DNA from 3 places in the Peribacillus sp. NPDC101481 genome. Region 3 is predicted to be linked to each of the others. Evidence: a T-box and tRNA genes for the amino acid it is inferred to sense, from the RefSeq annotation. Region 3 holds a T-box; the other regions hold tRNA genes.
What was found. A T-box is a leader RNA that pairs with one kind of tRNA and senses whether it is charged. The one in region 3 lies ahead of argS (arginine--tRNA ligase), so its partner is inferred to be a tRNA-Arg.
Positions count from the first base shown of each region.

Region 1 (8,070 bases), on a different contig from region 3:
TTCAGGCTGTTCCAAAAGTAGCTTGGCTAGTAAAACCTTTGTCCGTTGTCCGCCGCTTAGGGCAGAGACATCACGGTCCAAACCGATTGCATCCAACCCTAAACCGCGTGCTGCTTCTTCAATTTTAATATCCAGATTGTAAAAACCGCCGGCTTCCAGCTTGTCCTGGATTTCACCCATTTGTTCCAAGAGTTCTTCAAGTTCCTCCGGAGTGGCAGTACCCATTTTCTCTGTAACTTCATTCAGAGCTTTTTCCTGCTCGAATAAAGGTAAGTATGCATCCCTCAAGACGTCGCGAATCGATTTACCCTTTGAAAGTATCGTATGTTGATCAAGATAGCCATATTCGACACCAGGTGTCCATTCGACCCGGCCATCATCATGGATAAGTTGCCCTGTAATGATATTCATCATCGTTGATTTCCCGACACCATTTGCCCCGACCAGACCAACATGTTCGCCGGCCATCAGGCGGAAGGAAACATCCTTGAATAAGGTACGGTCGCCAAAGCTGTGTGCTAATTTATCTATAGAAAGTAAGCTCATTTATATTGAACCTCCCAATTAATTTGAAAAAATCCCTACGTTTCATCATACTAAAATCTGCACGGGATTGCTATCTAATCTATTAATTTACATATATGTGGGTACAGGGAGCCCCTCGAAGGGTAATCCTTAATGTGAACCAATGGATCCAATGCCATGCCGTGCATTATCGCCCTGTCTTAAATTATATGAGATAATGGAGGAACCAGTTTAAAAGCGAAAGGATGTTATTATGAGTAAAACAGTCGTACTGGCCGAGAAACCCTCGGTCGGCAGAGATATAGCAAAAGTGCTGAATTGCGGGAAAAAGGGTAATGGCTTTTTTGAAGGCGATCAGTATATCGTCACTTGGGCACTAGGTCATTTGGTCACCCATGCAGATCCGGAATCTTATGATGAAAAATATAAAACTTGGCGCCTTGAGGACCTGCCCATGCTGCCGCCTGCTTTGAAATTGGTCGTGATCAAGCAATCAGGCAAACAATTTCAATCGGTTAAAACACAATTAAATCGCAATGATGTCAAGGATGTCATCATTGCAACGGATGCAGGACGTGAAGGGGAACTTGTTGCACGCTGGATTCTCGAAAAAGCGAATGTGAAGAAGCCGGTCAAGCGGCTTTGGATTTCCTCTGTAACGGATAAAGCGATCAAAGATGGATTCAGAAATCTGAAGGATGGCAAGGAGTATGAAAACCTATTTGCCTCTGCTGTAGCAAGGGCGGAAGCGGACTGGATCGTTGGGATGAACGCGACACGTGCCCTAACAACGAAGCACAATGCCCAATTATCCTGCGGGAGGGTCCAAACGCCGACACTTGCGATGATTGCAAAAAAAGAAGAGGAAATAAAACAATTCCAACCTAAGAAATATTATGGCGTTTCGGCAATTGCAGAACCCAATTTGCGCCTCGTCTGGCAAGATGCCCAATCAAAAGATATCCGCACATTCGATAAAACCAAGGCAGAAAAGGTTCTTGCAGCCGTTAAGGGGAAAAGTGCAGAAGTGGTTGAAGTAAACAAGTCCCATAAGAAAAATTTTGCCCCTTCTTTATATGATTTAACAGAACTTCAACGGGACGCCAATAAGAAATTCGGCTATTCGGCGAAAGAGACGTTATCGATCATGCAGCGCTTATATGAAAGCCATAAGGTCTTGACTTATCCAAGGACGGATTCACGCTTTTTATCAACGGATTTGGTTGATACGCTAAAAGAAAGATTACAGGCTGTAAGCATTAAACCATATGCCCAGTATGCATCAAGGATCCTGCGCAGCCCAATTAAAACCAATAAATCGTTCGTGGACGATAGCAAGGTTTCTGATCACCATGCAATCATCCCCACTGAGCAAACGCCGCTGCCGGGAAAACTGAGCGACAAAGAATCGAAAATCTATGATTTGGTCGTTAAAAGGTTCCTTGCTGTATTGATGCCGCCTTTTGAATATGAACAAACGACCATCACCGCAAAAATGGGGCAGGAAACGTTCATGGCAAAAGGGAAGGTCGTCCTGAAATCGGGATGGAAGGAAGTCTATGATCACCAATTCGATGAGGAAGAAGCTAAGGATGGCCTTGCTGAGCAACTGCTTCCGAATGTTCAAAAAGGTGACAGTTTAACCATTTCGACTGTGAAACAAACAGAGGGTGAAACGAAACCGCCGGAACCATTCAATGAAGGGTCGCTTCTTTCGGCGATGGAGAATCCTGCTCGTTTCATGGCAGGGGAAAGCAAAGAGCTCATCAAGACTCTTGGTGAAACTGGCGGGATTGGAACTGTGGCAACGCGTGCTGACGTTATTGAAAAGCTGTTCAATAGCTTCCTGATCGAGAAGAGGGGAAAGGGCCTTCATGTTACCTCGAAAGGAAAACAACTTCTACAATTGGCGCCTGAAGACTTGAGATCTCCAGCTTTGACAGCCCAATGGGAGCAAAAGTTAACTGCGATAGCAAAAGGAAAGCTGCCAAAGCAGGCCTTTATCGGCGATATGCGCACTTATGCCAAAAATATCGTCCTTGAAATCAAAAATAGTGACCAAAAATTCAAGCATGATAACGTGTCAGGTACGAAATGTCCTGATTGCGGCAAGCTGATGCTAGAAGTGAATAGTAAAAAGGGAAAAATGCTTGTCTGTCAAGATCGTGATTGCGGCCACAAAAAAAGTGTTTCACGTGTAACAAATGCCAGATGCCCGCAATGTCATAAAAAGATGGAAATGCGCGGTCAAGGAGAAGCACAGACATTCACCTGTAAATGTGGTTTCCACGAAAAACTTTCTTCTTACAATAAACGTAGAGGGCAAAATAAAAATCAAAAATTATCCAAAAATGAAGTTTCCAATTATATGAAAAAGCAAAATAAAGAAGAGCCGATCAATACTGCATTGGCAGATGCCTTGGCAAAACTGAAATTCGATAAATAAAGGAAAGAGTCCTTCACTTTTAGTTCCAAGGTGAAGGGCTCTTTTTTATGGAGTTAATTGCATGGAGCAGGTATGGGGAAATTTCCTTGTCGGCAGGCCCGTCTTTCCAGACAACAAGGTTGCAGCTTTATGAACGCAAAATTAGTATAAAAGAAAAAGACGGCAGAAAGGGATGGAGCGCTCGCTCCATCCCTTTCCATATATCCTGCATCTGTTAAATTTCATTCAGTACGGTGCCATGTAATTCATATTCAAGTGTTTTGTCAGTGTGTGTGTGTTTATCCGAATCTACTCGTATGAGCGTACTGAATGGCTTCTGATCACCCGGACTGAAAATTGCTTCATCATTCTCTGGATTCCATAGGCTGTAAATACTCATGATCGTATCCTCCTCCTTTGGATGAGAAGACTAGTAATTCCCATATTTGATTATCATCCATCTCTTCAATTGACTCTAACGCTGATCACCGGGACTAAACACCGCTGCGTCATTCTCTTTGTTCCATTGGCTTCTGATTGTACTCATCATGCACTATCATCTCCTTTGGTGAGAATGTCTTACAGTATTTATATACCCGGATGGGACAGGATAAAACATATATTTTTAAAAAAACATGATTATGTTTCTGAATAACAAGTTGTAACATGCCGAGTTTGCGTCTGCTTCCAAATATCCATAATGCCCCATGGTGGACTGACGTTTTTTCATAAAGTAAAGTTCTGCTGTAGGCTTCGTGCCCAGGCAACGACATTTTCTGTAAGGGGCCTTGGTTGAAAAGTTGGAAAAAAATCCGTATTTGTGAAAATTAAAGAACCTTTTCTACTATGTTGACAAATCATTATTGTAAAGTGATATAATTTTAAATTGTATGCATGACAAAAGGTAGGAGATAGAATCAAATGAATCAAAAATTAATTAATACTGAGAGTAAGTTCAGACCCGAAATCGAAGGGTTACGTGTTGTTGCCGCACTGCTGGTGGCGGTTTATCATATATGGCTTAATCGTGTTTCTGGCGGGGTTGATGTATTCTTTGTAATTTCAGGTTTTCTTATTACTACTTCAATTGTTTCCACAATTAATCGAACAGGGGAATTTCGTTTTCTTCCATATGTTACCAAATTAATGAAAAGATTACTTCCTTCTGTATTTTTTATTCTTGCAATTGTTCTGGTTTTAAGTTGGTTTTTATTACCTAAATCAATTTTAGATAAAACTATACATGAAGTATTTGCCTCCATGTTTTTCTATCAAAACTGGCAACTTGCTTTTTCGAGCACGGATTATTTAGATTCCAGTCAAATGAAAACACCTGTTGAACACTTTTGGGCTTTGTCTATACAGGGACAATTTTATATAATTTGGTTTTTATTATTCACTTTGATTTTATTTTTAATAAAAAAATATAAATTAACTAAAGTTAAAACATTAATTAATACGATTTTAGGAATATTATTTGTTTCTTCTTTTATATATTCCATATATTTAACCTCTGTCAATCAGCCATGGGCTTATTTCATAACGATGACACGTGTGTGGGAATTTGCTTTAGGCAGTTTGCTCTGTATCAATTTATCATCAATTAAGGTAAATAAATATATAGCAACAGTGATAGGGTGGCTTGGATTAATCGGTTTAATTTTAACGGGAATAGTTTTCAATGTATCTGAAATGTTTCCGGGGTATATTGCCTTATGGCCAATGACCTGCGCATTATTCATTGTTTTGTCTGGTACACGCGATACAAAATATGGTGTCAAACGCTTTTTAGGTTCACCCGTAATGGTGAAGCTAGGTGGAATCGCTTTTGGAATCTACTTGTGGCATTGGGTTTTATTGGAGTTCTATCGTTATAATGTCCAAGAAACTCCAGGATTCATCGTCGGAACTCTTATTATCATTTCATCAATTGCCCTTTCTTTTTTTATGACTCGATATATAGAAGAACCAATCCGAAGCTCAAAGGACAACAAATTCTCATTCAAGAGACTCGGGATAATGGGCAGTGTGAATGTACTCTTGATTGCATCGCTTTTAATTGGAGTATATATAGATAAAAATAGGCTGGAAAATAATATAAACGATAAAAATTATCCAGGAGCGTTAGCTGTAAAAAACCCTGATGATATACCTGATCAGGAACCAATTCCATCATATTCTGAAGTCTTTGATGATTTACCACAATCGCATTTGGACGGCAGTAACCAAGGGTTGAAGGAAAGTGACTTGAAAATTGGGGAATATGGCGAAACTGAAAATTACGATGCTACAATTGCCCTGATCGGCAGTTCCCATTCAGAGCATTGGTTAGGTGCCATATTAAAAGCTACAAAAGATGATAATTATCGTGTATTGAATATGACCCGTTCAGGTACACGTTTTTCAACAGGTTATACGGATGATGATTTGAAAGGTATCTGGGTCAATAATGTTCTCGATTATCTAAAGGATGCAGATGTAGATCTTGTCATTTCTCACGCCACAGCTTCTGATACGCCCAATAATAAAATACAACAACAGATGGTTGATCAGCTGCAGTATGTTAAAGATGAATATGGTATTGAAGTGTTAGCGGTTCGTGATGATCCAAGATATAGTTTTAATGTACTGGAATCATTAGAAACACATGGAATAGAAGAAACAACAAAAAAAATGAATTCAGTAGATAATCAGAAAGACGAAAGCTTTTGGAGACAATTTGAAAAAGAGAATAAATCATTGCATAAAATTGACTTAACAGATTACTTTAAAGTGAACGGTGAATTTCAGCCCATTATTGGTAATGTTATAATTTACCGGGACAATAGGCATTTAACGAATACTTATTCTGAAAGTTTCGGACCTATTTTTGATGAAAAAATCAACGAGATAGGCTTAGATAGAAAGTAAGTATAGCTAAAGGGAGTTTTGTTTGGGTCTATTGGTTATCTGTATATAAAAAATCTGAGTTCTGTGTTTCACAGGGCTCGGATTTTTTTTATGAACTTGTTTAACCGCCCCATAAATCACAGAAAAAAACCCTGCTACTACGCGGAAGAACCGCATTGTAACAGGGTTTTTAGTTAGCGTCCCAGATAGGAATCGAACCTACGACCTACAGCTTAGGAGGCTGTCGCTCTATCCTGCTGAGCTACTGGGACATATAAAAAGTCGACGACTTATTTATTATATTTCTTATAGGCAAACTTTTCAAGCTAATAGCACATACTTATTAAAAAAAATCCTCATAAATGCTTAACAGGTCACTAAGCTCTCGTCTTTCCCTTTTTTTCATTTAATGGAATACTTTATTAATCACTAGTTTTCTGGTACTATTTTACTATAAGAAAATTAGGAGAATGATAGTGGGGAAATATAGAGTATTAAGGATGGTTGCATTGCTGGGGATTTTGATTTTACCTGCATGCTCACAAGAGATTTTAGAAGGTATAGGCACAAAGACAGCTGCACCGATTGCGGAAGATGACATCGAAGTGGTCGAAGCGGCGGATAATGGGGCAGGGCAGGAATTGGAGGGCCAGATCGATACGGGAGACTGGATAACGGCCGAGCCCGCCGTCCAGCTTCCAATCTTGATGTATCACAGCATTTCTGAAGGTAATCGCCTTCGGGTTCCAAGTGAGGAATTCCGGTCACAGATGGCTTGGCTTCGGGAGAATGGCTACTATACATTATCTCCTGAAGAGGCATTCCTCGTTTTAACCGAGAATCGGATACCAAGTGAGAAGTGTGTCTGGCTTACTTTTGATGATGGCTATACAGATAACTTCACGGAGGCTTTCCCGATATTAAAAGAAAATGATATGAAAGCAACTGTCTTCATGATCGGGAAGTCCATTGATAAAGGTCATCACCTGACTGAAAATCAAATGATGGAGATGAGCAGGAATGGGATTTCGATTGAAAGCCATACTATCAACCATTTGGAGCTGAACCGCATGACGGCAGAGCAGCAAGAAGCTGAAATGGTCCAGTCTAAGAAGCTATTCGACCGTATTCTCGACCAGGACACGACAGTGCTTTCCTATCCGGTTGGCCGGTATAACGAAGAGACTCTCAGGCTGTCAGATGAAGCGGGATACAAGATGGCAGTCACTACCGAACCTGGGGGAGCTTCAAGGGAACAAGGGATGCATGCCCTGCATCGAGTTCGGATTTCACCCGGTTTATCAGTCGATGGGTTTGCGACATTGATTGAAAATGCTTCAAATCATTGAGTGTGGAAGGGTCATTTCGAACCTGTTCAGAAAAATCATATAATAATAGATTCTTACATGGTGTATAATGAAGGCAATGAAAATTATATACATATGAACGATTTGGTGTCGTAATGACTTAAAAGGGAAGCTGGTGAAATGCCAGCGCGGTCCCGCCACTGTATATGGGAGCTGACGGCTGTGTACCACTGTATGAAATATGGGAAGGTGCCGTTGACGATGACCATGAGCCAGGAGACCTGCCAAAATTCGTACACCTGTAACCTACGCGGATGGGAAGGTGTGTGGCAGACCCTAAGAAGTCCGTAATGATATTGTTGCCATACAAGTACCTTCCGTTTAACGGGAGGTGCTTTTTGTTTTGGGTGCATCTTCCGGGATTATTGGGTGAAAGAAATTAAATAAAAAGATTGTGGGGAATGAAAATGAAGAAAATTTTTGGTCTGATATTGTTGATGTTGCTTACTGCAGGCATGATGGTCGGCTGCAGTGGAGCTACTGATGAAGGAAAAGAACAGCAGCAAACGAAACATGCTCAACACGAAGCTTTCCCGATTACGATTAAAGATGCAACTGGGGAAAAAGTAACGATAGAAGAAAAACCGAAGAAAATCGTTTCGTTAATACCAAGTAATACGGAAGTGGTCTTTGCACTTGGTTTGGGTAAAAAGGTCATTGGTGTTTCCGATAATGATAATTACCCGGAAGAAACGAAAGAAATTGAAAAAGTTGGCGGAATGGAAATGAACACGGAGCTGATTGTCTCCATGAAGCCTGACCTTGTTCTTGCCCATGCATCAAGTGCCCATAATTCGAATGAGGGTTTACAGCAGCTTAAGGATGCTGGAATAGATGTCCTCGTAGTCAATGATGCACAAAGCT
Region 1 covers NZ_JBIWNJ010000003.1:122,876-130,945, forward strand. Annotated here, with positions in the region: gene ACIROD_RS19295 (ABC-F family ATP-binding cassette domain-containing protein) at 1-546, opposite strand, end outside; gene ACIROD_RS19300 (DNA topoisomerase III) at 779-2,971, shown strand; gene ACIROD_RS19305 (hypothetical protein) at 3,186-3,350, opposite strand; gene ACIROD_RS19310 (acyltransferase family protein) at 3,872-5,860, shown strand; tRNA gene ACIROD_RS19315 (tRNA-Arg) at 6,038-6,111, opposite strand; gene ACIROD_RS19320 (polysaccharide deacetylase family protein) at 6,340-7,188, shown strand; cobalamin riboswitch at 7,275-7,449, shown strand; gene ACIROD_RS19325 (ABC transporter substrate-binding protein) at 7,614-8,070, shown strand, end outside.
Region 1: it encodes a tRNA-Arg, which carries the amino acid that the T-box ahead of argS (arginine--tRNA ligase) is inferred to sense. The anticodon was not compared.

Region 2 (8,070 bases), on a different contig from region 3:
TTGTCCACTTTTCGCCCTCTGTCCACAATGTCCGCTTGCCGTCATCACTAACAATGACAAAATCTACAGCAAGTCCATAGTTATGCAAGGACTGGCCAGCTCTGGCATAAGTCACGATAGGCATTGATTTATTCGTTCTGCCCCGTTCATACAATTCATTTTGTTCTGGGAAACTTCGATAACCAGCTGTTATTTGAACAAATATCCCCGCTTCATAAGCTAATTTAACTACTTCGAGTATCGTCTCGTTCACGACCGGGTCCATACCGCCTCCCATATTTTCCTTTGCGCGATTCAATAGGGTTTGTAATTTGATGGCCATCCTAGCACCTCCCCTATATTAAATGCGAACAACACTGTAGGCGGAAAGGCATTTTTATATTTTTTTCTTGGGGAATTGATGGAGTGAAGATTATCTAAAAAAATGACAATGGGCTGAACACAGGTGATATTAATCATCCCCTGGTCCAGCCCTCTAGTTCATTTAGCCAATACATCCTCGTATTCTTCATTTTTTTCAAATTGTTTTTGAACGAACGAACATACCGGAACAATTTTCAGTTTTTCCTCCCTTGCGAATCCTATTACCTTTTCAACAAGGGCATTTCCTACCTTTTGTCCGCGCAGCTTGTCAGAAACAACGGTATGATCGACCGTGATTTCATCATCACCTGATTTAAAGAATGTGATTTCCGCTAATTTCTCACCAGATTCTTCGACAAAAAAAGAACTTTCACCTTTTCTAATATCAACCATGTTAATGACCTCCTTTTAGTTCCTCTTTATCATATCTCACAAAATGGAAATTAAACAAATATTTAAAATGCGATTGAAATTGAATAAAGTAAAGTACTTTCAAAAGTTTTAATGATAGCATTGCCCATGTGAAGTTTATTCACAAACTGATGGTGGCTAATATATATTTTTTCAAGAAAGGCAAAACTTGACCGATTTTTCCTTACCGCTTATATGCCCTTCCGGTACTTCAAATTTCACCATGGCTACGTGCACAACACTGTATTTAATGTAATAAAAAGGTTTTAATTATTCCAGTTTGTCGACAATAGGGTTCAGAAAATTTATCTTTCATCAAATGATGCTCCCGAATCAACGGACACAAAGTAGCCATACCTTCAAACCTTAAGTATGATTTCCATCTGAATTTTATTACGAAGTTGATTGTAGAGGAAGGTGCGAGACTCCTGCGGGAAAAGCGCGTCTAGAGGAGATCAGCCGAGGAGGCTCCCGGGCCGCCCGCGGAAAGCGAGTGCCTGGATCGGAAATCAACGTCCAAATTGTAAACACCATAAAATTACTGCAGGCAACAGGTTTTCTTCGAATTTTCTACAGTCTGAATAATTCTTCATAACCTGAAATACAGTGTTTTTCAAGCTTTCGTTTTTTGATTGCATTTAATCAATGGAAGAAATCTTCCCGTAATGATGTAAGAATAAGTATATAATAGTAGAAATTGAAAAAAACTGCCCTTTAAATGTTAGGACAGTTTTACACTTTTATGAAAACAAAATATAAAATGATCATCGATAACAATATGAACATAAAAACAGCGATTAGAATAACGTCGAACTCGAGGGCCGGAATGTCCCTTCATAGATTTGCCGCTTCTTCTGAAGATAACCGAACTTCGCCAGCACTGTAATCACAAGGCCCAATGCACATGTAAACATCCCCAGCACGATACTAATCAGGTCAATCCGGGGATCCCGATGCACACCAAACGTAAAATGTATGCTAGTCGCAAGAAAACCAACCCCCACTATCGCAATCACCGTTCTTACCCAGGCTAAAAGGTACGTTCATTAGCCAGCTGCTGCTGGACATATTTCAATTGGTTTTTCTCCATGTCATCACCTTAATAAAATCAGTCATCTTTTCAGGAGTGAAAAGGCCCTGAACATAGACCCGACAAACATAAGCCCTGCACCGCCGAGCAATAAATATATACATAGAGTTTTATCAATAACATTCAAAGGATAAAGTAAGGCCCCCAGCGCTATGATTGCTCCTATCCCCGTTATGGTCCATCCTATTTTTTTCATTCGCAACTCCTAAAATAAATTATTTAGTGAAGGTCTCCACTGGTTTCCCCCTATTTCATAAACAGGACCCTCATTATTAGCTTAAACCATTTAAAAACTTACAACAAGTGAGATCCTCTGATTTTTTTCCCACAAAAAAAGAGCCACAAATGACTCCCTGTTTTAAAGGCCACTTACAAGTCAGTGGATTTCATTCTATTGTATCCCCGTTCTTCGTATGGCTGTATTTTTTCCATCCACATTTCTTCAAGTTTTTTCAATTCCCGTTTAACATCAAAAAATCCTGTTTCTTTCGGCTTCAATACTTCCAGCACCTCAAAAGAAAAAGCATCTTTCCCATATTGGTTCCACTCACCTTGCAGCACTTTATTGGTGTTTGTTCCGACTTCCAATTCAAATTGTTTCCCCTTCAACGTCTTTAAATTCCTCGTGCTTCCGATAAAAACTTTATTATTTACCGTATTTCTGATTTGGTATACACCTGCTTCAACTTTCGTTTCTTTATGTAATTGCTTCAATTCTTTTTTACGATCCATCTTTCTTGCCTCCAGTCATCATTTCTTCAGCCAATATTGGCTCCCATCAGGCTTTCTATCCAAAAATCCATATTCTATTAAATACCTTCTCAAAAGAACGTGATCATGATAAACGGCACCCAAAATTTGATTGATTTCTTTTTCTTCGTATTTCCGCTCATTTTCAAATCGGTTCATAATTTCTTGAAGAATGATCAGCCTTTGTTTTTCCTTTGGCGGGAAAGACTTTAATGCATCCTGACTGCCTTTAGGGAAGTACTTTTTCAGTACAGTCACCTTTTCATCCTCGGTAACGTTATAACGATCATCAACCATCGTCGCTTTTTGATGAAGCGGGATAAATGCCGGCGCATGTTCATCTTTATCTTTCAAAAGTTCCATCAGGGCTAAAAACAACTTAGCCTGACGCTCTTTTTCTTTCAACACAAAACGATGGTTCCGAATGGTGGACGGACTGCCTATCCCCATTTCCTCCTGAACCTCAGCATCATTCTTCCCTTGGTAAAATAGGCGAAGAAGGCGGTTTTGATGGTCCGTGAGACCTGTAAGTTTTTTATCGAGATCGATCAAGTATTCAAAAACGGAGTTGTGTGCATGTTCAATATGAATCCGCATATACCTCTTTGCTTCATAAAGAACCCCATCTTTCGGGTATACCACCCCCTTTTCAACTGCATTTCCGCACAGCAAACAAACATATTGGTTCTCACCTTCTATATACCCTTGTTTAAGCTCATCCTGAGATGCGCTCCAAAACATTTCAGCGTTCTTCATAAAACAAACACTTCCCTATAAAGTTTATAATATAATAAACATAATATTAATTCGTTTGAATTATGTCAATGTTTTTTCTAATTTAACTCCAGCAAATTATCCAAAGATGAACTTGATGGCCAGAGGGCTTCATAACATACAATACAGCTGACAGGCGATACACCATCCATTAAACGAAACGATCCCCATGACACTAATGCCGTATAGCACATTGAATAATAAGCTTAATTTCCCCAATAATATGCTATATAAGCGTGAATAAGCTTTAGAGGAGGATATATATTGAAAGATGAAAACAATGCAATTGTTCCATCAATCCATAACACCGATTTACACAAGGCAATACAACATTTATCTGAACAATTCAAGGTATCACTGCCAGAATTACGCGATACGATTGAATTACTTATACAAAACCAATCAAGTGGGATGCAGCTTAGTTTAGGAGATGATAAAAGTTCCCCCGTCGAAGAATTGAATACGGCAATAATCAAAAACCGTGAAATCATTAAAAAAAATCTCCAAACATTAAATAGAATTTGATATAGAAAAAAGGCATCCGATTATGGATGCCTGAATTTGTAGACAAACTCGATAATAATTGGTTTTTGTTATCCGAACGTTGATTTCCACTCGAGGCACTCGCTTTCCGCGGTCCGGGAGCCTCCTCGGCGCCCTTTGCGCCTGCGGAGTCTCCCTTGGACGCGCTTTCCCCGCAGGAGTCTCGCACACCGGCTCCAATCAACTTTGCTTTAAAATTCAGATACAAACTCAGGCATCCAATCATGGATGCCTGAGTTTGTGGAACATATGAAATTCCTAATATAAGTCCTTCGTTGAGCTCTTTAAGTATTAGCTAGGCACAAACTTAAGTATCCCTTCCAGATAAACACCTTGCTCTTTTCGTGTGCATTCCCTCAACTTGATTCTTCCTTCTTTTTCTAACTCCTTGGCTAATTGGACCACTTCTGTTCCATCTTCGGTTATTTCGACTGAGAAGAAATTGCCCCGAGTGGAAGTTTGAATGAACTTGAATAATCTATCTTTATTCATTTAAACATCTCCTTATTTATAACAAGTTCGACATAAAAGGTCATCCACCTGCGATAAATATGAAATAAAAAACTTCTTGTCGTCATACGAACTTTAACAGTTAAAAGGATAGCAAATTTAAATTACCCTCGTTGTCTTAAGCCAAAAGTAAAAAAGCCAAAACCTTTGAAGGTTTTGGCTTTTTTTAGTAGTGTCCCAGGAGAGATTCGAACTCCCGACCGACGCCTTAGAAGGGCGTTGCTCTATCCAGCTGAGCTACTGAGACGTTTATGATATAAGTTGCGGTAAAACTTATGTATTACCTTAACTGTTCCCTTAGGACACTTCTTATTATAGTAGGATATCAAAAGAAAGTCAACGCTTTTTCAAAAAAAGTTTTTTCTTTTTTTAATAACCAGGAAGCGGGGAAAAACGCTTCCTGTTCATTATACATGAAGTCATTCCATTTGATAAGCATTTCTTAGTTCTTCAACGATTTTTCCTTCAAGGTCATAATAGATGATTTCAAGTTGGTCATTTCCGATTTCCAAAATGGCATAGGTTTTTTCTTTTCGTCCACGCGGCTGACGTATGCTTCCCGGGTTGATGAAGAGCTTGCCGTCAATCAATTCAGAGCCTGCAGCGTGGGAATGACCAAAGCAAACAATATCCGCCCCTGTCTCTTCACTTTTATAAGATAGGTTCATCAAGGTCATATTTATGTTATAGAGGTGTCCATGTGTAAGGAAGAAACGCTTGCCTGCGATGTTCTCCACAATGTCATTCGGATATGCCGAATCATAGTCACAATTCCCGCGTACGGCTAAGAACCCCGACATGTGAGGGTCATTTCTTTCCAACTCTGAATCACCGCAATGGATCATGGCTGCAACCTCTTGTTTATGACGGTCGGTAATCATGCTGATTTCATGAGTTAAGCCATGACTGTCACTCATTATTAGCACTTTCATCGTCACATTCCTTCTTCCCTTTTTAGAAATAGATCAAGTTTTTCATCTAGAGCCCTCAATGCATTGGCACGGTGGCTGATTTTGTTTTTTTCCTCTTTTGTCAATTCTGCGTTTGTTTTACCCTGTTCCTCAACAAAAAAGATGGGATCATAACCAAATCCATTCGCTCCTGAAGGCCGTTCTGTAATCAAGCCTTCCATCGTTCCCGATACCGTAATCGTTTCCTGGTTGGGTGACGCTAGTGCCAATGCGCAATAAAACCTCGCCGTTCTATCCTCTTTTGGCACGCCTTCCAGTTCCCGGAGGACTTTTTCCGTGTTCGCTTCATCACTCTTGGACTCTCCAGCATAGCGCGCAGAATATACGCCTGGACGGCCCTCCAATGCATCTACAATCAATCCGGAATCATCAGCAATGACAAAACGGCCTAGCTGATGGGCAATGGCCTCTGCCTTCAGGATTGCATTTTCTTCAAATGTCGTCCCTGTTTCCTCAACATCCGGAGCATCCGGTACATCAAGAAGTGTTTTGACTTCATATCCTTTAGCAGAGAATAAGCTTTCGAACTCCTTTGCTTTCCCTTTATTTTTCGTTGCAATTATTACTGTCTTCATTTTTCATTTCACCCTTTTTCATTTTATCGGCATGTGAGCTCTTTTCGGTCTAAGAAAGAATTTGCTGTACTCATTATATGTTAAGCCGCTTATTCTCCAGTGCCAAACGGACGAATTCAACGCTGCCTTTCATGATCAATAACGGCTGCTGAATTTTCCAGATAAGTTAAGTCTAACACAACTCCCTCATCTGAAATAACCTGAAACTTATAAACTAACGTTTGTAATTTTCACTATGTTCAATATGGATATTAACTTTTATGTTATTTATTGAAGTCTTATCAAAGGAATTAATAATTCTGTTATCCCACTTATTGACATGGTATCTGTATGCCTTTTCACTTATGTTAAATAGGTCTGTATTGATTTTCTCCCCCGTCTCCAATGTCTTCAAAATATCATGCTTAACTTTTGTTTCTACCTTTTTTTCGATTTTTTCCATATCCAAGTTAGCTATATTTTGTTTCAATATTCCATTTGCTCTAACCTCTAAGTCATATAAGGGTTTCTTTTGTTGTTCCAATACTATGATGTTTGTTTTAGGGTCCATGATTTCAACACTTACCTTTTGTTTGTTCAGGGAAAAAAACATTACTGTCGCCTTGTTTTCAACCCATTTTAAACCTATCAAATCTTGTTTACTTACGTACCCTTTATATTGTTGTTTTGATAAAACATAGCCGCCATTCAACGTTGGTATCTTCTTTTCTTTCCCGCCCTCTGAGTAATGATGCTCATTTATGACCAAAGAGGGAATTAAAATGGAACCAACCGGTTGATAAAACTTCGAAACCAGTTCACTGAATTTTAACGGGGAAATGAAATAGTTCTCGTTAATAACGGTCTCTGGCCTTTGAATGATCGTGAATAAGTTAGGTAGATTAAAGAAACTATCACTGTCAAACACCTTTTTAATATCCTTGTTCGTAACGAACAGCCATGAATTGTATCGCAATAAGGGCTCTTTTCCTACATATTCAATGAAATCCTTCATTTTATTCTTGATTACATTCTCACTTAAAATGAAGGAGTTAATATGCCCGATATAAAGCGGTAATGCGGCATGTTGTTCTAATTCGGTAAATGCTTCCTCGATACTTTCCCCTTTACCTTCCCCAATGACAACAGTAGATCTTTCTTGTAATGCAGTGGCCCCCTCTTGTTTTGCTATATCCGCAAAATTCAACGCTTGAAAGTATAAGATGAATTCACCCTCTTTATAATCGATCCCTAGAGCGGATCCATATGTTTGAGCTTGAATTTCCTTCATTCCCCAGCATCCTGTCGTCAATAAAAGTTGACAGCCAATAACCATGACTGCAATTAGCTTTCTCATTTGTTCGACTCCTTTTGCGGTTCATTATCACTGGACTGTATAGCTTGATTCCGCTGCCTTAACATCCCATACGGAAGCTTGAATAAGACTTTTAACATATCCGATTTATTTGGTTTGGAAAATGGATTCACAAAAGGCTGTCCGAAACTTTCCAAGGAAACCACAACAATCAAGATAAGGAATATTCCCATGAAGAATCCAAACAAGCCTAAAAACGCTGAACAAGCAAATATGAATAACCTTATAAGAACGATATTTCCAGCAATATTCTGATTGATTAAGGTATAGCTTGAGAGAACAGTAACAGCTATTACTACTAACATGGAGGGTGAAGTCAGCCCTGCCCGAATCGCTGCATCACCTATAATCAATCCACCCAACACAGAAACCGTCGGACCTACAGCTTTTGGCAGGCGAAGACCAGCTTCTTTAAATAGTTCAAACAATATGATCATCATGAATGCCTCTAAAGAAGCAGGTATCGGTAATCCTTGTCTCGTGATTGAAATCGTCGCAAGAAGCGAAAAGGGAATTTGGTCGAATTGATAGGAAACTAACGCTATAAAAAAACCCGGTAACGCAACCGTTACAAATAAGGCGACTACACGAATGATGCGCATAAAACTAATGTAAAAAAAGCTTGCATGTGCGTCATCAGCAGAATAAAGTAACTGATTAATACTGGTCGGTCCGATCAAGCATGTGGGATTCCCGTCCACCAGGATGGCAAAGCGTCCTTGATTTAAG
Region 2 covers NZ_JBIWNJ010000001.1:1,297,150-1,305,219, forward strand. Annotated here, with positions in the region: gene ACIROD_RS06215 (M15 family metallopeptidase) at 1-322, opposite strand, end outside; gene ACIROD_RS06220 (GNAT family N-acetyltransferase) at 481-756, opposite strand; gene ACIROD_RS06225 (YidH family protein) at 1,572-1,790, opposite strand; gene ACIROD_RS06230 (hypothetical protein) at 1,887-2,060, opposite strand; gene ACIROD_RS06235 (GIY-YIG nuclease family protein) at 2,234-2,596, opposite strand; gene ACIROD_RS06240 (DUF2087 domain-containing protein) at 2,615-3,370, opposite strand; gene ACIROD_RS06245 (hypothetical protein) at 3,653-3,913, shown strand; gene ACIROD_RS06250 (hypothetical protein) at 4,223-4,423, opposite strand; tRNA gene ACIROD_RS06255 (tRNA-Arg) at 4,615-4,688, opposite strand; gene ACIROD_RS06260 (metallophosphoesterase) at 4,861-5,373, opposite strand; gene ACIROD_RS06265 (XTP/dITP diphosphatase) at 5,376-5,987, opposite strand; gene ACIROD_RS06270 (Ger(x)C family spore germination protein) at 6,202-7,323, opposite strand; gene ACIROD_RS06275 (spore germination protein) at 7,320-8,070, opposite strand, start outside.
Region 2: it encodes a tRNA-Arg, which carries the amino acid that the T-box ahead of argS (arginine--tRNA ligase) is inferred to sense. The anticodon was not compared.

Region 3 (8,070 bases):
CTCATCATTTTCTGCGCGGTGGCGAACTTGTTAAACTGGATATTCCTCTTTAAATCTTTTGAGCTGATATCAGTGACAATCGCCATTTCGCTTTATCATTTAGCGCCGATCATTGTACTCATTATAGGGAGCTTCATCTTTAGGGAGAAAATGAATTTATTCTCCATCTTAGCCATTTCCCTTTGCTTCATCGGCACATTACTCATTATGGGAACAGATGGATTTCGATCATCATCTCCTGAATGGGAGGGCATCATGTATGGAATCATTGCTGCATTTTTCTATGCGGCAACCATGCTTTTAGGAAAGAGCATTACAAAGACCAGTGTATATGCGACCACATTTCTGCAAATGTTCATTGGATTTCTATTACTGATTCCTTTTGTCGATTATTCCGTATATACAACTTTAAATTCTTCCGAATGGTTTTATACGGTTCTTACCGGCATCATCCATACAGGCGTCGTGTATTTGCTGTTTTTTAATAGTATTCGCCATTTGCCTACAAATGTAGTATCTTTCATGATTTTTGTCGATCCGGCAGTTGCCATCCTTTTGGATATTCTGCTTTCAGGATTTAAACCGGACGGTATTCAAATTCTGGGTATTTCCTTGATATTTATTGGGGTGGTCTATTCACTTAAAACGACTAGACCGACTGAAAATGATGTCATGCAGAAAAGGCCGCACACAATGTGAGGCCTTTTTCCTTTATGAATTTACCTATTGATTAAAATGATAGACATCCCAAATGTCAGGGGTTTCTGATCCAATGTACCAAGCAGCTGCACCGCCTAGATGATTTTGTTTTACCAGGTCAATCCGGAGCTTGATCGATTTTTTATCCTCTATCCAAATTTGATGCTTTTTCCCTTTGGAAGTATACACCACGTAATTTTGTTGAGTCTTTTTATCCCATACCTTTTTAAGTTTTTGAGATGAAATGATTTTGTTGACCTCAGCCATGGTACGGTCATGACTTATCACTTTTTTGGTCGACAAATCGGTTACCCATTCTCTCGTATAAAATGGTACAGCCAATATGATCTTATGAGCAGGTACTTCTTTCATTAAAAGCTTGGTTCCTTCTTTGATCCAAGGTAACGAGGAAACGGACCCGGCTACTGGGCTCCCTCCCCAATGCTCGTCATAACCCATTATGATTATATAGTCCGCTATTTTGCCAAGTGCTTTCCTATCTAGACTTTTTGACCAATAAGGGTCGTCATTTTCTCGGGTGACATCCACAGACACTTTAATTCCATGCGGTTTTAGTGCCTTTTTTAGTTCGCCTATGAAAAGTACAAAGTCCTTCTTATTTTTTGGGTCGATGTTTTCGAAATCTACATTTATTCCATCACTTTTCGTTTTAACAAGTGAATCCCGTAAAGTTGAAACTATTTTCTGGCGTTTTTTTGTATTGCCTAGTACTGAACCAGTTAAAACAGGGTCAAATTTATTCCCGATTAGCTGCCAAACTTGTTTTCCTTGTTTATGTGCAGCTTGGATGTATTTTGTATCTACAGAAACCGAAACGTAATTACCGGTATCCGTCAGTGTATAAGAACGGGGAGAAACTACATTCAAATTGGGTTGTTTAAGTTGCTGGGTATAGTTTTCTTTCGATCCATTATGCTTCCAGCCCATGACGATACGGTTTTGCGCCTTTTTTTGAAGTTGGGATTTCTTTATCCATCCCTTTTTTCCGCCAAGCAATTGGACCTGGTAGTAATAATCCGGAACCTTCAATTTTTGGCCCACTTTAAGGGTAACCGAACCTAAGTTATTTAATTTCGTCAATTCACTTGTTGTTACCTTGTATTTAGTAGAAATCTTCCACAATGTATCTCCTGATACAACCTTATGAATCTTATATTTCTGGGGAATCTTCAGGTTTTGGCCGACAGTTATTTCGGAAGATGTTAATTTATTTTCTTTTTGTAGCGCACTTACTGTAACACCATATTGATTTGCTATTTTCCATAGTGTGTTTCCAGTCTTTACTTTATGAATGATGGGCCCAGCGGAATCCCCTACTGAAGAAGAAATGACGGGAAACGCCTCGCCCTTTTTTAAAGTCTTTAATAGAGTAGAACCTAATTTAGGAGAACTAAAAACTTTTGTATTGTCCACTTTAACAGAACCTATGTATTGGGTTTTACTTGATGAATGACCACTGGTTGGAAAGAGACACATACAAAGAAGGATTAACATAATAAAATATCCAAAGAATTTTTTCACAATTTTTTTATTCCCCTTTGTAAAATTTAACTTTACTAGTTTACTATGGAGAATAGCTTTAAAAATAGAGGTACATTGTGGAAAGGCATTTCTAACCTCGTGTGGGTTGAATTAATTCATGTGTAGGTCGAATTATTCGCTGTAGGTCGAATTAATTCATGTGTAGGTCGAATAATTTCGCTGTAGGTCGAATTAATTCATGTGTAGGTCGAATTATTTCGCTGTAGGTCGAATTAATTCATGAGTAGGTCGAATAATTTCGCTGTAGGTCGAATTATTCCGTATGAAGACCGTTAATTCGTAAGTTCTAGTCTATATATGAAGAAGGGGAGATTTCATATGTCACATTTTGCATTACAGTTTCATGATTTTAACGCATGGGCAAACGAACAAATCTTTAACCGCTTAAAAGAGCTTCCAAAGGATGTTTACCATCAAGAAGTACAAAGTGTGTTTCCATCGATATCGAGTGTGATGGCCCATGTGTATCTTTCCGATCTGGGGTGGGTGGAGGTTTTTTCCGGTAAAAGCATGAAACATGCATTGGAGTTGGCTGAACAACTGAAGGAACAAACAGAGTCAAAGGAATTAGAGGAAATGGAGGCCATGTTTTTTGAGTTGTCCGGTCGGTACAAATCGCTGCTTAGCCAAAAAGAAAATTTAGATAAGCCTCTTATAATTGAGAATCCAGCTGGCGGTCTAATGAAAACAGGTGTTGCCGAATTGATTCCGCATGTCGTGAATCATGGAACATATCACCGTGGCAATATCACAGCTATGTTGCGACAAATGGGTTATGCCTCTACTTCAACGGATTACGGTCTTTATTTATTTGTTAAAGGAGAGTAACTGGATTTCATTTGCTTACTGCTGGGACTTTTAGCCTGACATGAAAAATTGACAGTCCTGTTCTTAATGTGAGGTTACCTGTCATTTTGAAGATAATGAAATCCTATACATGTGAGCAGGTTAACCGGTTTTTACTGGTTGGCCTTTTTTACGTTTGCAGCTGGAAATGACTAGTACATGACATTTGTCATCTTCTAGTCATGACACCTGGTACTAATAATTTCAGGTTGATTTCTTTATACTATGTAATAACGACAAATAAAAGGAAGTGCAATTGAATAATGACCTTGCAAAATACGAAGAACTTGAAAAAACAAATTGCTCCTTTTGAACAATCAACGACAAAGCAAAGTATATGGCAGATCATCAATACCTTGGGGCCATTCATTATTTTATGGTACCTAGCATATATAAGTCTTTCCGTTTCTTATTGGTTAGCTTTAATTCCAGCTGTGTTTGCTGCTGGCTTCTTGACAAGAATATTCATCATATTTCATGATTGTACGCATCATTCATTTTTCAAAAACCGCCGTGCGAATAGAATAGTCGGTACAATTATGGGTGTTTTGACTTTATTCCCGTTTGATCAATGGGGACATGAGCATTCTGTTCATCACGCAACAAGCGGTAATTTGGATAAGCGGGGTACAGGGGATATTTGGACCCTTACGGTCGATGAGTATTTGGCTGCACCGTTTAAACTTCGTTTTGCCTATCGTTTTTACCGCAATCCAATTGTTATGTTTGGTTTGGGTCCGATTTATGTTTTCCTTCTTAAAAATAGATTTAACCGTAAAGGCGCTAGAAAGAAGGAAAAAAATAATACGTATTTGACGAATGCATTAATCGTCGTTTTAGCGGCATTGCTTTGCCTGGCAGTAGGCTGGCAGTCGTTCCTTCTTGTACAAGGTTCCATTTTCATGATTTCTGGTTCAGTCGGCATTTGGCTGTTTTACGTCCAGCATACATTTGAGGACTCTTATTTTGAAGAAAATGAGGAGTGGGAATATGTATTGGCAGCAGTGGAAGGAAGTTCTTTTTATAAGCTTCCAAAACTGATGCAGTTCCTCACTGGTAATATCGGTTACCATCATGTTCACCATTTAAGTCCAAGGGTACCTAACTATAAATTGGAAATGGCGCACAATAATACGCAGCCTTTAGAGAACGTTCCAACGATTACTCTTGCGACAAGCTTGCGCTCACTCCGTTTCCGTTTATGGGATGAGGAATCCAAGAATTTTATCGGTTTCAAAGATATAAAATATTTAACGAAAAAAAGCGTTCCCGCTCAAGTGAAATCTGAACTGTAACGTTCAGTATCATTCCAGACTCCCTTAATAATCCTCGGATTTGGGGGAGTCTTTGCTTCATATAAGGAACTCGATAAAGGAGAGAACTTAAAATGATTCGAATTGTCATTGCAGAGAATCAGCAAATGCTGTTAGAGGCAATAAGTTCTCTACTCAATCTTGAAGAAGATATAGAAATTGTCGGGCAAGCCGGTAATGGAGTAGAAGCGGTGGCCCTTGTACACCAATTACAGCCTGATGTGTGTATCATGGATATGGAGATGCCTGTAATGAGCGGACTTGAGGCAGCAGAAGCATTAAGGTCAATTGGATGTAAAGTGGTCATTTTAACGACATTCCGAAGAACTGGTTATTTTCAACTCGCAATAAAGGCTAATGTAAGTGGTTATTTATTGAAGGATAGCCCGGGTGAAGAGTTAGCTTGCTCGATTCGCAGCATAATGGATGGCAAGCGAATATATTCCCCAGAACTTATAGATGAGACTTCCAGCAATAATGGCCGGGAAATGGGAGTGTTAGGTTTGTTAGCCGATGGTCAATCAAAAATTGAGCCGTCAAATCAGCAAAGCGGCACAATTGGGACAGTAAGGAAATATTTTTCCACCATCAAAGATAAAATGAAGTTACCGGCTGGTTAGGATTTGTTTCTTAAATCCTGTTGACACGTTTTTTTAAATTGTGTACGATGGATTAAATTATAATATTGAAAATTCTGTGATGAAGAGAGTAGTTCATTTTGAAATGGCAAGCGAGTTAGGGATGGTGGGAGCCTAATGCAGGACGGATGAATGAAGCGCACTTTGGAGAAATTTCTTGAACCGTTTAGTAGGGAATATCGGGGAGTCACCTCGTTAACAATGGAAAGTGGTCACAATTTGTGGCAACTAGAGTGGTACCACGGGAATTCATGCTCTCGTCTCTTATTTAGAGGCGGGGGCTTTTTTGTTTAGGAGGGAAAATGACGATGAATAAACCAATTGCAGAATTGATTTCAACTGCTTTGAACAATGAAATGCCAGCTAGTGAAATAGAAAAATTAATGGAAAAGCCAAAATTGATGGAATTAGGCGATGTCGCCTTTCCATGCTTTACTCTTGCGAAAAAATTCAGAAAGTCGCCTCAGGTGATTGCGTCTGAAATAGCCCAACAATTAAATAGTAAGTTGATCCAAGAAGTGAACGTTGTGGGTGGTTATCTGAATATCTTCGTCAATCAACAGCTGGTGACGGAAAACGTGCTGCAAACGATATTAAGTGAAAAGGATCAGTATGGTTCGATGCAGCCTGTACAGGAAAATGTCGTGATTGATTATTCCTCCCCGAATATTGCCAAACCTTTTTCCATGGGGCACTTACGCTCAACGGTCATAGGGAATGCACTGGCTAACATCGCCGAAAAAAATGGCTACAATGCTGTGCGTATTAATCATTTAGGAGATTGGGGCACGCAATTCGGCAAGTTGATTGTCGCATATAAGCTGTGGGGCGACAAAGAGGCAATCGAAGCTTCGCCGATTCAGGAATTATTGAAGATCTATGTGAAGTTCCATGATAGAGCCGAAAGTGATGAATCGTTGAATGAACAAGCACGAGAAAGCTTCAAGTCGCTTGAAGATGGGGACGAGGAAGCACTGGCATTGTGGAAATGGTTCAGGGATGCGTCTCTAAAAGAGTTTGAGACGATTTATGATTTATTGGGCATCCGTTTTGATTCCTATGCCGGCGAAGCGTTTTACAATGACAAAATGGATGCGGTTGTCGGGGAACTAAAAGAAAAAGGCTTACTTACCCTATCCGAAGGTGCCTATGTCGTGCAATTGGAAGATATGCCGCCTTGTTTGATTACGAAAACGGATGGTGCGACACTTTATGCCACGCGTGATTTAGCTGCCGCCATGTATCGTAAAAAACAGTATGAGGCGAAGAAAACATTTTATGTTGTCGGAAACGAACAATCCCTGCACTTTAAACAACTCTTTAACGTCATTGAAAAAATGGGGTATGATTGGTCAAAAGATTTGCAGCACGTAGCATTTGGCATGATGTTAAAAGATGGTAAGAAAATGTCGACTCGTAAAGGGAAAGTCGTGCTCCTTGCGGATGTATTGGCAGAGGCGATCGAAACTGCGAAGCGCAATATTGAAGAAAAAAATCAAGCGCTTGAACAGAAGGAACTGGTTGCAAGACAGGTCGGTGTCGGAGCGGTAATTTTTAACGATTTAAAAAATAACCGCATGAACGATATTGATTTTTCATTAGAACAAATGATGAATTTTGAGGGAGAAACAGGTCCATATGTACAGTACACATATGCGCGAATTTCCTCATTGCTTGAAAAAGGTGAATTTAACGAGCAGGCCATCCATTTTGACGCTTTAGGTGAATATGCGTGGCCAGTCATCCAGCTGCTGGAGCAATATCCGAGCATTGTCCAAAAATCGTTTGAACAAGCCGACCCATCACAAATCGCGAAATTCAGCTTGCATTTATCGCGTGCATTCAATAAGTATTATGCACATACAAAAGTTCTAGTTGAAGACGAATGGAAACAAATGAAACTCTCATTCGCTTTTTCCGTAGCGATTGTATTGAAGGATGCGCTAAGTTTATTGGGAATTTCCGCGCCGAAAAAAATGTAAAGGTAAAATGAAAGAATCCATTTTGAACTTTCAAAATGGATTCTTTAAAATCTTATTCAATGACATCGAACCATAAGGGGGATTTATCATCAATTTCACCGTTGTAATTGATCGTGATTTCTTCGCCAGCCTTTATGTCTTTATGTGCATAAAAGTCTATCGTTAAATCATCTAAATTATTATCATACTTCGCATTCGGAGTGTATGAATGATTGAATAGCGATCCATTTCCTAAGGCAATGGCCGTTTCATCGTCATCTCCCCAATAGAAACAGTGATGAAAGAGTGACGTTTTCTTTAAATATTTCCATTCTCTTTTGGGTGAAATGATGACAGGTGATGCCTCAATGAGTTCATCCTTTTTAATATCCCTTACCGCATATATTCCCCTGCCGTATTTCCCCGTATTTTTAATACAGATTGGTGATACGGCCTCTATTGCTTTTTTCCAGTCCTGCTTGGCTTTCAGTTTTGTTTCGTCTAGGTCACCAAGATGCTTATTTAAGTAATCACTGCGATTGCGAATGAAATCGAAGATGAATTCTGGTTCCTTGTCAAATAGATCCACTTTATTCTTTTTATATGGATCAAGAAGGATGTGGGGGCGTATCGCCTGGTGCAGTGATAATACTTTATTTTCCATGTGATTCACAGTAAATGTGGTTTCCAATTGTTCAACCAAGAGGTCTTTGTAGAACTTGCGGTATTCCGGAACCTGCAATAGAAGATAACTAAGGTGATTTGTCCTTTTTCCTCCAATAGGGACATATGTGTGTTCCATGATCCCGCCACTGACTTTGCGTCCCCAAGTGGCATCATAATCCCAAGGAATGATTTCAAATAAGTTTGTTTCACTATTGCGATATAATGCATAGTTATGAGTGAAACCGTCGTTATTCATTGAACATACAGCTCCAGCCAGCCAGCGTAAGTATTTATGAATATCAAGATGCTGCGAGACTTCTTCAGGAAATTTGGCAAGCGGGGTGGTATTGATTTTTCTGATCAATTCAATAAGGTATTCATCGT
Region 3 covers NZ_JBIWNJ010000002.1:193,455-201,524, forward strand. Annotated here, with positions in the region: gene ACIROD_RS10945 (DMT family transporter) at 1-699, shown strand, start outside; gene ACIROD_RS10950 (LysM peptidoglycan-binding domain-containing protein) at 724-2,133, opposite strand; gene ACIROD_RS10955 (DinB family protein) at 2,581-3,090, shown strand; gene desA (Delta(5) desaturase DesA) at 3,372-4,403, shown strand; gene ACIROD_RS10965 (response regulator) at 4,496-5,041, shown strand; T-box leader at 5,109-5,327, shown strand; gene argS (arginine--tRNA ligase) at 5,362-7,041, shown strand; gene ACIROD_RS10975 (SET domain-containing protein) at 7,094-7,510, opposite strand; partial or broken gene ACIROD_RS10980 (CotH kinase family protein) at 7,523-8,070, opposite strand, start outside.